DNA from 4 places in the Sphingobacterium paramultivorum genome. Region 2 is predicted to be linked to each of the others. Evidence: riboswitches for the same ligand, from Rfam matches in the RefSeq annotation. Region 2 holds a riboswitch; each other region holds the start of a gene.
What was found. Region 2 has a riboswitch for S-adenosylmethionine ahead of HS960_RS00670 (5-oxoprolinase). Riboswitches for the same ligand answer to the same signal wherever they lie in the genome.
Positions count from the first base shown of each region.

Region 1: it holds a riboswitch for S-adenosylmethionine, as region 2 does, so the genes downstream of both, metE (5-methyltetrahydropteroyltriglutamate--homocysteine S-methyltransferase) here and HS960_RS00670 (5-oxoprolinase) in region 2, are expected to answer to the same signal.
Region 3: it holds a riboswitch for S-adenosylmethionine, as region 2 does, so the genes downstream of both, HS960_RS26240 (5-oxoprolinase) here and HS960_RS00670 (5-oxoprolinase) in region 2, are expected to answer to the same signal.
Region 4: it holds a riboswitch for S-adenosylmethionine, as region 2 does, so the genes downstream of both, HS960_RS04225 (O-acetylhomoserine aminocarboxypropyltransferase/cysteine synthase family protein) here and HS960_RS00670 (5-oxoprolinase) in region 2, are expected to answer to the same signal.

Region 1 is NZ_CP058555.1:4,393,789-4,396,931, reverse strand. Features, by position in the region: gene metE (5-methyltetrahydropteroyltriglutamate--homocysteine S-methyltransferase) at 1-1,727, opposite strand, end outside; SAM riboswitch class I at 1,806-1,909, opposite strand; gene HS960_RS18460 (response regulator transcription factor) at 2,094-2,783, opposite strand; gene HS960_RS18455 (sensor histidine kinase) at 2,886-3,143, opposite strand, start outside.
Region 2 is NZ_CP058555.1:162,394-165,536, reverse strand. Features, by position in the region: gene HS960_RS00680 (family 2A encapsulin nanocompartment cargo protein cysteine desulfurase) at 1-632, opposite strand, end outside; gene HS960_RS00675 (family 2A encapsulin nanocompartment shell protein) at 656-1,579, opposite strand; gene HS960_RS00670 (5-oxoprolinase) at 1,768-2,031, opposite strand; SAM-I-IV-variant riboswitch at 2,066-2,159, opposite strand; gene HS960_RS00665 (YeiH family protein) at 2,386-3,143, opposite strand, start outside.
Region 3 is NZ_CP058555.1:6,323,140-6,326,282, forward strand. Features, by position in the region: gene HS960_RS26235 (RagB/SusD family nutrient uptake outer membrane protein) at 1-1,190, shown strand, start outside; gene HS960_RS26240 (5-oxoprolinase) at 1,288-1,551, opposite strand; SAM-I-IV-variant riboswitch at 1,618-1,711, opposite strand; gene HS960_RS26245 (DUF3050 domain-containing protein) at 1,922-2,692, shown strand; gene HS960_RS26250 (TolC family protein) at 2,957-3,143, shown strand, end outside.
Region 4 is NZ_CP058555.1:1,036,945-1,040,087, reverse strand. Features, by position in the region: gene HS960_RS04230 (FUSC family protein) at 1-1,340, shown strand, start outside; SAM riboswitch class I at 1,523-1,635, shown strand; gene HS960_RS04225 (O-acetylhomoserine aminocarboxypropyltransferase/cysteine synthase family protein) at 1,891-3,143, shown strand, end outside.

The DNA.
Region 1 (3,143 bases), 2.2 Mb from region 2:
TGTAAGATAGTAACCGGACCAGTCAACATACCTTTAACCGGACGGTTAGTCAATGATTGCGCGTATGAAGACCAACGGACAGTCATATCTTCAGGACGGTATACATCACCATAGATAATTGGAGGTTTTACACAACGTGAACCGTAAGATTGTACCCAGCCGTTTTGTGTGAAAGCGTAACCAGCCAATTGTTCACCGAAGTATTCAACCATGTCGTTACGTTCGAATTCGCCGTGTACTAATACGTCGATATCTAATTGCTCTTGAAGACGGATTGTGTTCTCAGTTTCTTCTGCGATTGCTTTATCATATTCTGCCTGCGTGATAGCACCTTTTTTCAAGTCTGCTCTCCATTTACGAACATCTTTCGTTTGTGGGAATGAACCAATAGTTGTAGTAGGGAATGCCGGCAAGTTGAATTTCGCTTGTTGCGCTGCTTTACGGTCAGCAAATGCTGAAGTACGTTTTGCATCGTTATCAGTGATATTGCTTGTACGTGTTTTAACCTCTGGTTTGTGGATCAATGGAGAAGTACGACGGCTTTCAGCAGCAGCTTTGTTAGCTTCGAAGCGTTTTGCTGTTTCAGCATCAACTTCACCTTCCGCTAGTACGGCTAAGTCTTTTACCTCAGCTAATTTTTGTTTAGCAAATGCTAACCAGTTTTTTACTTCAGCTGGTAGCGATTGCTCATTGTGCTCATTGTCTAAGTCAAAAGGAACGTGCAACAATGATGAAGAAGGAGCTACCCATACACGGTCTTTTCCTAATGCATCAACAGCCTGTTTGATTTTAACCAATGATTTTTCGTAATCATTTTTCCAGATGTTACGGCCTTCAACAATACCCAAAGATAATGTTAATGAAGCAGGAACTTTAGCTAGTACCGTATCCAATTGGTTTTCACCGCGTACCAGATCTAAATGTAAAGCATGGATAGGTAGGTTAACTGCGATATCTTCGTTGTCTTTTAAAGCTTCGAAGTAAGTAGTCGCGATTAATTTGATATTTTTTGCTGCTGCAGCTAATTTTTCGAAAGTAGGTTGATATAAAGCTTTTACTTTAGCATCTAAATCCAATGCTAAGAAAGGCTCGTCAATCTGAACATATTGGGCACCAGCCTCAGCTAGTTTAGCTAATATTTGCTCATATACTGGAACAAGTTTATCCAATAAATCGATGCGGTCGAAGCCAGCTTCTTTTTCTTTACCGATCAAAAGGTAAGTGATAGGACCTAGTAGAACTGGTTTAGTATCGATGCCCAATGATTTTGCTTCGTTATATTCATTTAAGAATTTTTCGGACGTCAATTTGAATTCTTGATCTTTTGTGAATTCTGGCACCATATAGTGGTAGTTGGTATCCAACCACTTGGTCATTTCCATTGCAGTCACGTCGATTCCTTCTTGTTGGAAACCACGCGCCATGGCAAAATATAGATCTAAGCTGTAATTGTTGTCTACTTTATTCAATAAAGAATGGTAACGAGCAGGAATTGCACCAACAGTAAGGGTTAAATCCAATACTTGATCGTAAAAAGAGAAATCATTGGAAGGGATCAAATCTATTCCAGCATCTTTTTGTGTTTTCCAATTGCCTTCACGAATTTTTTTTGCGGTGTCCAATAATTCCTCAACAGAAGATTTTTTAGCCCAATAGGCCTCATTGGCTTTTTTCAATTCGCGGAACGCGCCCACACGAGGGTAACCTAAATTGTTAGTCAATAACATAATGAATGTTTTTAATATTTCTTTTTCAACTATATTTCTTGCTAGAGAGAGAAGGACACACTAGAATTCGGTGACTTCGGCTTATCATTCCCATATCAAGTAGGGTAGAATTTAGCACCTTGTCAAGGGACAGGTTGCTAAGGCTTCATCGGGTCTATTCCCTCTGCCTTTCTCTATAAGCGACGCTAAGTTAGAACATTTCTTTTTGAAATGCAAATTTTTTATAAAAGTGCATCAATTTTTTATATTCTACTAAGGATAAAATTGTTTTGTTCTTTTCTTTTCATCCGTGATTTAGTGTATGCCATGTTTCAATACGTTGTGGCATAAAAAATGGGGAATGACTGTTTCTCATTCCCCATTCTTTTAGCTCACCAAAAGTTTGTAACCTTTTCCGTGCACATTGACAATTTCAACCTTACTATCTTCTTTTAGATATTTACGAAGTTTACTGAGAAATACATCCATACTTCTACCCGTAAAGTAGTTGTCATCATGCCATATTTTTAATAAAGCTTCTTCCCGGGTCAGCACATCATTTTTCTTTAAACAAAGCAAACGTAGTAGTTCCGCTTCTTTGGTGGATAGTTTTTGCATCTGTCCTTTGTAAGAAATTTGCTGACTTGTATAATCAAAGAAATAATCACCAATTTCAAATTTATCAGCAACCACTTCCTCTTCTTTGTCTCGAACACTGCGCTTCAGCAAAGCATTGATGCGGAGCAATAATTCCTCCACTCGAAAAGGCTTTGTGATATAATCATCTCCCCCTAATTCAAAGGCTTCGGTTTTATCTTCCATCATCCCCTTTGCTGTGGCAAAGATAATAGGAACAGTGTTGTTTGTTTTTCTGATTTCACGTCCAACTGTAAATCCGTCCTTTTTTGGCATCATGACATCGAAAATACAGAGGTCGTAGTTATTTTTTTTGAATTGAGAAATCGCTTCATCTCCATCCGTGCATAATGTGACGTCAAATTTTCCCTTTAATTCGAGATAGTCTTTTAAAAGATCCCCCAAATTAGGATCATCTTCTGCTAATAATATCTTTTGCATAATGATTATATTAATTTTCACCAATGTCCCTTGATGCTGATAAATCAGCTTTCCTCAACCTTTGAAATTTTTTAAAGAGGAAATATACAAAAAAGGAACGTTTTATTTTTTAATAGGCAAAATTACTTCAAAGGTCGTGCCCTTATCTTTTTCACTTTTAACTGTAATTTTTCCGTTCAGCCTTCTCAGGATGTCCTGTACATAACTTAAGCCAAGACCAAATCCTTTGACATTATGAACATTTCCAGTTGGAATACGGTAGAACTGGTCGAAAATCTTTTGCAGGTGATCCCGGCTCATCCCAATACCGTTGTCGGCAATAGTGACGACAATGGTATCGCCAACATTTTTTGAATTGAT
Region 2 (3,143 bases):
TTATAAAAGCGCGATATCCTATCGATAACCACTTGTGGTTTTTGAGTCGTCGCGGCATTGTCCAGCCAAACAAGTGGCCTTCCACCCACAGTTTCTTGCAGAATAGGAAAGTCGCGACGAATTGACTGAACGTCAAAACGGGGTTTCAACGTATCGAAAGGCAAGGAAGACGTATTTTCAAAGGCAGCCCCCGACTTTATGAAATAGAATGAATTGGCACTATCGGCCAGTGGTATCTGGGCAGTATGTTTAAAACCACTTAATTGCTGCAATGCTCCTCTTAGTGTGTCAAGTGGCTTTTCATGCGTTTCTGCAAAGGGTAATTTATTGACCTGTGGTTCTATATCAACACCCGTAGCAGGAGGAAGAACTGGGTTGTAAATACCTGGCTGCCTGCCATTCCCAGCTACAGGGATAGTAGCATTTCCCCTATGAAAACTTGGATCATGAAAACCGATCGCTGGATCTTCTAACCGGAATTCTCTCAGTTCAGGATTAGAGCCCGGTTTTTCAGCATGGATTTCATGTCGGGGAAGATCCCGAGATACGAGGTTTTCCGTTGGAACTGCCTTAAAATACTTATTTGCTTCTTCCGTTAGAAATCTTTCGAAATCAATATCTAAATGAGACATAGTAAAATTTTTTAAGGAATGATTTATTTATAATTGTAGCTGTGGTATTGTGTGATGTCAACATCGTCCAATACAGCCACAGCATCGTCTACGAGAATGACCAGTGAACAATATAAAGATATCAGGTAAGAGGCAATGGCTTTATCATTGATTCCAGTAAACTTGATGGATAGGCCCGGCGTTTGTTCACCCGGTAAGTTAGGCTGATAAAGACCGATTACTCCCTGACGTGCTTCTCCTGTGCGGATTAACAGAATTTTGGTCTTCCCATTTACAATAGGCACTTTATCACTGGGAATCAATGGGATGCCGCGCCAGGTTAAAAACTGTGAACCGAAAAGTGACACCGTGGGTGGTGGGACACCACGACGTGTACATTCGCGCCCAAAGGCCGCAATGGTGAGGGGATGAAGCAGAAAAAATCCAGGCTGCTTCCATACCTTTGTGATCAATTCGTCCAGGTCATCGGGTGTAGGAGCTCCAGATCTGGTCTTAATAATCTGTTTGGACGCGACATTGCTCAAGATTCCGTAATCAGTATTGTTGATGAGCTCACTCTCCTGCCTTTCTTTAATTTTCTCAATTGCCAAACGTAACTGTTCACTGATCTGATTATAGGGCTTGCTGTAGAGATCAGAAACCCGCGTATGTACGTCTATCAGTGTATTGACCGCGTTTAAATTATACTCCCGTGGACTTTCGTCATAATCAACAAATGTATGTGGTAAAACACTCTCATCACGTCTGGAACAGTCTACCTGGATACTGTCTTCGCCGACAACTTTGTTTAATCGAAACACGCCCGATTCCACAGGTGTCCATTGCAATAAGTGTACTAGCCATCGGGGTGAGATACTTTCAAGTTGTGGAACGGTTCTGGTGGCAATTGCCAGGTGTCGTGCAGCGACATCGCCCAAGGCGGTCTGTTGTGTTGGTTTTTCACTCATATTGTAAAAGTTTAATGAAATTTGGAATAGATTAAGAACACCTGAAAAAGAGTGTAAATTCGATAGTAGACTCTTTTTTAAAAGAAGGATAGAAAGTCTATCTTAATTTTAGAGCAGACTTTTCAGTCTGCCCCTCATTATTTAGTTTAATAAATCAATTAGAAAGGTCGTAATAAGTACTTTAATTCTTAAGCAATCGGCACAAGCCTATTGTCCTCCAATCTCACCGCAACTTGTTTTACCGATGTAAAACCGTCTTCTCTCGAAACAATACTTGATAGATCAAGACCCTTTTTGGAAAGGGTGCTTAACAGAGCGGCCCGAAATATGGCTTTGGATGATCCCCACCCCCGGCCCGACACCGTATCATTATTAAATTGGATTAATTCGTTAATCGAATAATGAATAAGCGTTTCAGATAAGTGTTCATAAAGACTTTTTGTTGTTGCCATACAATTTAAAAATTTAAAGGGTTAAACTATAAATTGTATTCAGTTTTTTTGGCCGAAACCCATATTATTTAACCACCGTGGTAATTCTACTCGGTTGGTATCGCGCGATGCAATTCTGAATACTCTATAAAGTTAGTAGATTTTATTTAAATATCCATATCTTTTTGAAAATAAAAGTTTTATTTACTTCCCCCGAGTCAATTATTCGTTCTATCCCTCCTATTCTGTTAACCGTTGTATGCATCAAGGGTTATTATTTATGTGCGGAAATATTTTTGAGATAAAAATCAATAGACCACAAGAAATACCCGAGAAACATGAATGCAACAACATGGAAAAAAGTAGCACTAAAATTTACCTAAATAACAGTATGGCGATTACCAATGTGAGCATGATATTGAAAGTCTGTGCGATCAGAAATGCATACAATGGCTTCTTATTATTATGTACAAACAGTTCTTTAAAATTCGTTTCCAGACCTATCGATGTAAAAGCCAGTGCAAACCACAAGCCTTGTATACTTTTTAATTCTGCTTTAACACTATTGATTTGCTCAGCGTTAATTACAAAAGAAAATAGCAAAGATGCAAAGACAAAACCCAGGACAAATTTCGGAAAACGCTCCCAAATAATTTTTAATGTAGGTTTCTCCGCATTTTCTGCACTTTTGGAATGCGAATATGTCCAATAAACACTGATAGCAAAGGCGGCAATGCCAAGTAAGACATTTTGAGAAAATTTTACTATAGTACTAATTTTTAACGCTTCCTCACCTACCAGCGAACCGGAAGCAACGACTGCTCCAGTGGTATCGATACTCCCTCCCAGCCAGGCTCCGGTAACTTCTTGCGATAAGCCCATCCATGCTGCAAAGTAAGGCATTAAAATCATCATGGGGATCGCAGTAATCAAAACAAGAGAAACAACATAAGATAGCTTTTTAGGATCTCCTTTAATGGCTCCAGATGTAGCAATAGCCGCCGATACACCACAAATTGAAACAGCCGACGAAAGCATCAACGCCATTTCCTGATCCACTTTCAATTTCCTACAAAGCCAAAATGCAAAATACCACACTGACAATACAACGACCAAAGCCTGAATAAGCCCTA
Region 3 (3,143 bases), 270 kb from region 2:
GACGTGCCAATCGCCTGATCGAGAAGCTTCAGGGCTATAACGGCTCCGATATGAACGATGGGGAGAAGAAGAACATGGAAGCCGAAGCCCGCTTTATCCGTGCTTTTGTTTACTTCCAATTGTACAGTATTTATGGTGAGGTGCCGCTTGTGCTTACTTCCCTCAGTCTGGAGAATCAGCGTCAGCCAAAGGAAACTGCAGAGAATATTCTAAAACAGATTCGGGCCGATCTGGATTTTGGGATCGCCAACTTAGCGGCTAAACCTTATTTCAATAATGGGGGGCATGCGACCGCAAGTTCAGCAAAAGCCTTGAAAGCACGGGTTTTACTGTTTGCGGCTTATGGCGACAAAGGGGTGCCCGATTTAGCAATTTTGAAAGAGGTAAAAGACTTATGCACCGATGTCATGAAAGAGTATACTCTGAGTACAGCTTTTGAAAATGTCTTTCGCGATGCAACACAGAAGAACAATACCGAGATTATCTTTTCGGTCAATTTTTTGGCACCGAATAATACAGCCCCCTGGGACATGTATTTAGGCGATTGGATTGCTGCTTCACCTTTACAAAACCTGGTGGATACCTATGAATGCAAAGATGGTCTGCCTTATGGTGAATCACCCTTGACTGACCGAGCTAATCCCTTCAAAGATAGGGATCCGCGCTTGAGCAAAACAATTTTCGTGGATCATCCCGACTTTGGCGGCGGTAAGATCCATACACCGTCCAATCCGCGGCCTACAGGTTATGGGGTGTTGAAATTTTTGGATCCGGCCAACTTACCTTTTGGCTTTTCAACATTGAGCCAACAGGATGCGGTTGTACTGCGGTTTGGGGAGGTGTTATTGATGTATGCCGAAGCACAAAATGAAATTGCCGGACCAGATCCATCGGTTTACGATGCCATGAATACCCTGAGGAGCCGCGTTCAGATGCCCGGGTTTCCTGCCGGTTATACCAAGGAAAAAATGCGCGACCGTATCCGCCACGAAAGAAGGGTTGAACTTGCTTTCGAAGGACTACGGCATTACGACCTGATTCGTTGGCATATCGCAGGCGAAGTACTCAATGCGGTCAAAGACAGTAAAGTGCCCTATCATTTTGAAGACAAATTTTACCGCTGGCCATTACCACAAACAGAAATTGAGAAAAGCGCAGGTGTGTTAATTCAGAATCCAAACTATAAATAATAAGATTATCGCCTTCTTTTAAATCGGCAATTTCCTAAACCAACCACAGCAGCGCGCACGAAGTCCTTTCGATGCGCGCTTTTTTTACCGATAACGATTATTGTAAAGGAATCAGGACATTCTGTTCCAAGCGTACAGGGACATGCTTCACCGAGGTAAAACCGTCTTCCTTGGAAATGATGTTGGAAAGATCCAGTCCTCTTTTGGAGAACGTACTGATCAAAGCTGTTCTAAAGGTTGCCTTGGCTGAACCCCAGCCTTGTCCTAAGATGGTGTCATTGTTGAGCTGTATCAGTTCATCTGTTGAGTAATAACTGAATTTTTCCAGTAAGTGTTGGTAAAGATTTGTTGTAGTAGCCATACAATTTAAAAATTTAAAGGATTAAACCATAAACTGTATCCAGATCTTGTTGGGAAAATAATCGTTCTGCGACGTTTATTTTGGTCGAAACCCGTATTAATTTACCACCGCGGTGCCTGCACTCGGTTGGTATTGCATCATGCAATTCTGAATACTCTACAAATATAGTAGATTATTTTTTATAATAAAAAATATTTTTGTTTTTAAGGGTAAATGAACGTTAGCAACAGGAATAGGGAGGTCAAAAGCGAGGCGCGTTGTTGGCTGTGATTTGGTTATGAAGCGGATAGCTGGGCGAAAAATTTATCATGTTACTGTAATCTCATCGAAAATACTTTTAAAAATAGAGATAAGACAATACTTTTGCGCCATGAATAGAATTGCGGAAATTAACGAATACATTGCTGCCGAACGCGAGGTATTATTGCAACACCCTTTGTATCGTAAGATCAAAACGATCAAGAATCTACGTTCTTTTACAGAAGGGCATGTGTACGCTGTATGGGATTTTATGTCTTTACTAAAAGCTTTACAGATTAAATTGACCTGTACGACTTTACCTTGGTTTGCGAGTGAGAATCCATCAACACGCTATCTAATCAACGAAATTGTATTGGCTGAGGAGTCGGATGAATATATTGATGGCCGCCGTTTGAGCCATTTTGAGATGTATCTGGACGCCATGGATGCCATGGGTGCCGACCTTCATCTGGTCAACAAATTTATTGCTCACGCCAAAAAATCGAGTAACATATTCGATGTCATTGCAACGACCACATTGGACAAGCGGATCAAAGACTTTTTGAATTTTACATTCGAAGTGATTGCTGAGGGCGAGGTGCATAAAATTGCTGCTGCATTTACATTTGGACGCGAAGATCTTATCCCGGGAATGTTTACCTCTATTTTGGAAGAAATTAAAACAAATTTCCCTACAGCCAATCTGGATAGCTTTATCTATTATTTTCAACGTCATATTGACCTTGATGGCGATGAGCACGGGCCTTTGGCGATGCAGATGATCACAGATCTCGGGAAGGACGATGAGGTTAAATGGACAGAAATGAAAGAGATCAGTAAAATTGCGCTACAAAAAAGAATACAGTTGTGGAATGCAATAGAAGATTCCTTATACGGATAATCTATTATTATACCGTCGAGAAAGGCCTTTCAAATCATGATTTGAAAGGCCTTTTTTATGTGCTGTAAAAAAGGATATTGCAAGGGCTTCTTGGCAGATATTGGTCTTTTTGTTTGAATTGATGAAAAAATGTCTTTTTTCCATAACATATTGGCGTTTGTGAAGAAATCCAAGTTCCAATAAGTGTCTAAGTTTGCTACGCAAAAAAATTACATAGCACACGTGAACTTTTTTCCTCCCTATTGGGCAAAAGGAATACTAACCATGGGATTGTTAGTATTCGCTATTTCGGACACCTTCGCCCTCGATTCTTTGCGCATGTCCCTGAAAGACATGATCGACAAAGCGCTACAGAACAGTAAATACATCGAGCAGTCCTATTTGCAGCTCAAAGAAACTGAGGTGGCAGTACAGCAGCAACGCATGGAGTTGCTACCCAAAATTTCCGCCA
Region 4 (3,143 bases), 870 kb from region 2:
TTCGAGAAAAAAAAATCATAAGTCAACAGTGGCATAAAAGCAATTATTGGCTCAGTCAGGTTTATGGGTTAATTGACCTTCATGAGTTAATTATTGCACTTGATCACGACTATGATGCGATTCGCAAAAATCTTGCAGACACGGGCAGCCTCCCTTTAATTCGTCACACAATCAAATTATTAGCTTTAGAAATTGATAGCTTTTCACAACCTAACAAGAGGTTTCGGTATGCGCATCAATTATATCACAATAACTTTAAAATTAATGCCCTCTTACAGGATTTAAAAGAAATTCAAGAACAGCAGACCGGTCAAGCAAAAAGTATATTATGTTCGATCATAAGCAACATCGAAGCAATTATTGAAGTACTCAGCCGAATTCAGGTAGCTTTTTATCAAAATCAGGAAATTCAGGATAAGATTGACAGCAGTGAGTACCAGCAATTTATCAATCGACCTTTGCGCAATCTTGCTGATCTAAAAAGTAAACTCCATCTGAATAACCCGCTTTTTCGATTTGCAGTTCGGATGGCTCTTCTTTTTGGAACAGGCGCATTGATCGGTATTTTATTTTTGGATTTTAAATATACCTATTGGATCTTACTGACGATCGCTATTGTTGCCAGACCAGCATTTTCAATGACAAAAAAGCGTAATATAGAGCGTATTGTAGGCACATTCTCGGGTATAATAGTTGGTATATTCTGCTTAATTTCTATTCATTTTCTCCCAGCTCTCCTTACCATAGCTGCATTAGGTCTTTTCGGATTCTTTTTGTTCAACCGATCTAATTATATGGTCAGTGTCATCTTTATTACCTTGGGAATTGTGATTGCGCTCAATTTGTTTGAAGGCAATATCAATCTCATTTTAGGCAGCCGAATACTTTTCACACTCATTGGAGCATTCTTGGCTATAGCAGGTTATTTCTTGATCCCCGTACGCCAGAGCACAGGCATGGTTCAGCTGGCAAAAGAGGTATCCCTTTACAACGAGCATTATTTCCAAACCATCAATAACCGTCTGTCGGAAGAGAAACAAAGTTCTTTTGATATACGACTGGCTCGCAAAAAAGCGCAGACTGCCATGGCGCTATTTTCAGACGCTATCAATCAAATGAAAAAAGAACCCGAGCATAAATGGATGGATTGGTCACATATCCACCATTTTCAAGCACTCTCTTATCAGGTCAACTCCCATTTGGTGGGTCTTTCACTATCGTTAAGCAAAAAGACGAATCGCCACCTAGCGTATGATATCCATAGTAGAATTGATGCACTTAAACCTCTTTTAACAGATTTAAATCAAATTGCGGAACGGATCAACTTAAAGAAATCATAATACCCGATTGACAGTTATTTATCCGGTTTCATCCGACGATATGCGATCCCGATCGGTATGTTATTTAAAATTCCTTTAACTAAAAAATAGCTTTTCTTTTGCTTTAATAAAAAAAGAGTTTATATTTGTGTCGTCTTCGAAAGAAGATTTCTAATCAACACCTCCCTTAATCAGTAGGTCTTGATTTATAAAGAAGTGGCGAGAGACTGGCTCAATGACCCACTGGCAACCTTCAATTTGTTTGAAAAGGTGCCAATTCCTGTCCAAAACAATATCGTTTTGGAGCATATAAATGACATAAGACAATGATTATTAAACTACTGAAGTCCATTAAAAATTCAGGTTCAACACAAGTGAACCACACGATAAGCGAAAGTGTAAGTCATCGTACAACTGTATTGATGCGAATGCGTATGCATATGCACTTCCATGCTTGTTAAAAATCATTTCCTTTTTCTTGGATAAAGATTTAACAGACCCTTCAACGAGGTGTGTATGCTTCTCTTTTTACTTAGCAATTTCTTTTTGAACCCTTAAAATCTGATATATTATGTCTTCAAACAAAAATTTAAAATTCGAAACTCTTCAGGTTCACGCTGGCCAAGTCGCTGATCCTACTACGGGATCTAGAGCAGTTCCTATATATCAAACAACATCTTTTGTATTTGAAAATGCCGAACACGGCGCAAACTTATTTGCATTAAAGCAGTTCGGCAATATCTATACACGGATTATGAACCCTACTACGGATGTTTTCGAACAACGTATTGCGGCACTGGAAGGTGGAGTCGCTGCTGTTGCTGTTGCATCTGGCCAGGCGGCACAGTTTATTGCATTAAATAATATCTTGGAAAGTGGTGACAATTTTGTTGCCGGATCCAACTTATACGGCGGTACATTTAACCAGTTTAAAGTTTCTTTTAAACGCCTGGGCATCGAAGCTCGTTTTGCAACGGACGCCGAGGCAGATAAAATTGAAGCCCTCATTGATGATAAAACAAAGGCCATCTATGTTGAAACAATTGGAAACCCAAGTTTCAATATTCCAGACTTTGAGAAAATTGCTGCCGTAGCAAAAAAATATGACTTACCATTAATCGTCGATAATACTTTTGGAGCTGGAGGTTATTTATTTAAACCTTTGGAGTATGGTGCGAATGTTGTTGTTGAATCGGCTACTAAATGGATCGGTGGACATGGTACAAGCATTGGCGGTGTCATCGTCGACGGCGGAAACTACAATTGGGGCAACGGAAAATACCCTCAATTTTCCGAACCATCTGAAGGTTATCATGGCTTAGTTTTTTCCGAAGTTTTCGGTGAAGGCGGACCGTTTGGAAATATTCAATTTGCCATTCGGGCACGTGTGGAAGGGCTTCGAGATTTCGGGCCAGCACTCTCCCCTTTCAATTCATTCTTATTATTACAAGGGCTTGAAACCCTGTCTTTACGGGTGCAACGCCATGTAGACAACACTTTAGAGGTAGCTAAATGGCTTGAGGCGCATCCACAGGTAGAAAAAGTAAACTATCCGGGCTTAAAAAGTTCTCCGAGCTTCGCTAACGCACAAAAATACCTTAAAAATGGCTATGGTGCAGTGCTTTCTTTCCAGCTCAAAGGTGACGCAGCACAAAAGGCCAATAGCTTTATCGACAGCTTAGAATTGATCAGTCACTTGGCCAACGTCGGTGATACGAAGTCATTGATTATCCATCCAGCAGCGACTACTCACCAACAATTGAGTGATGAAGATCAAGCCAATGCTGGAGTGTTCAAAGGTTTATTACGTCTTTCTGTAGGAAT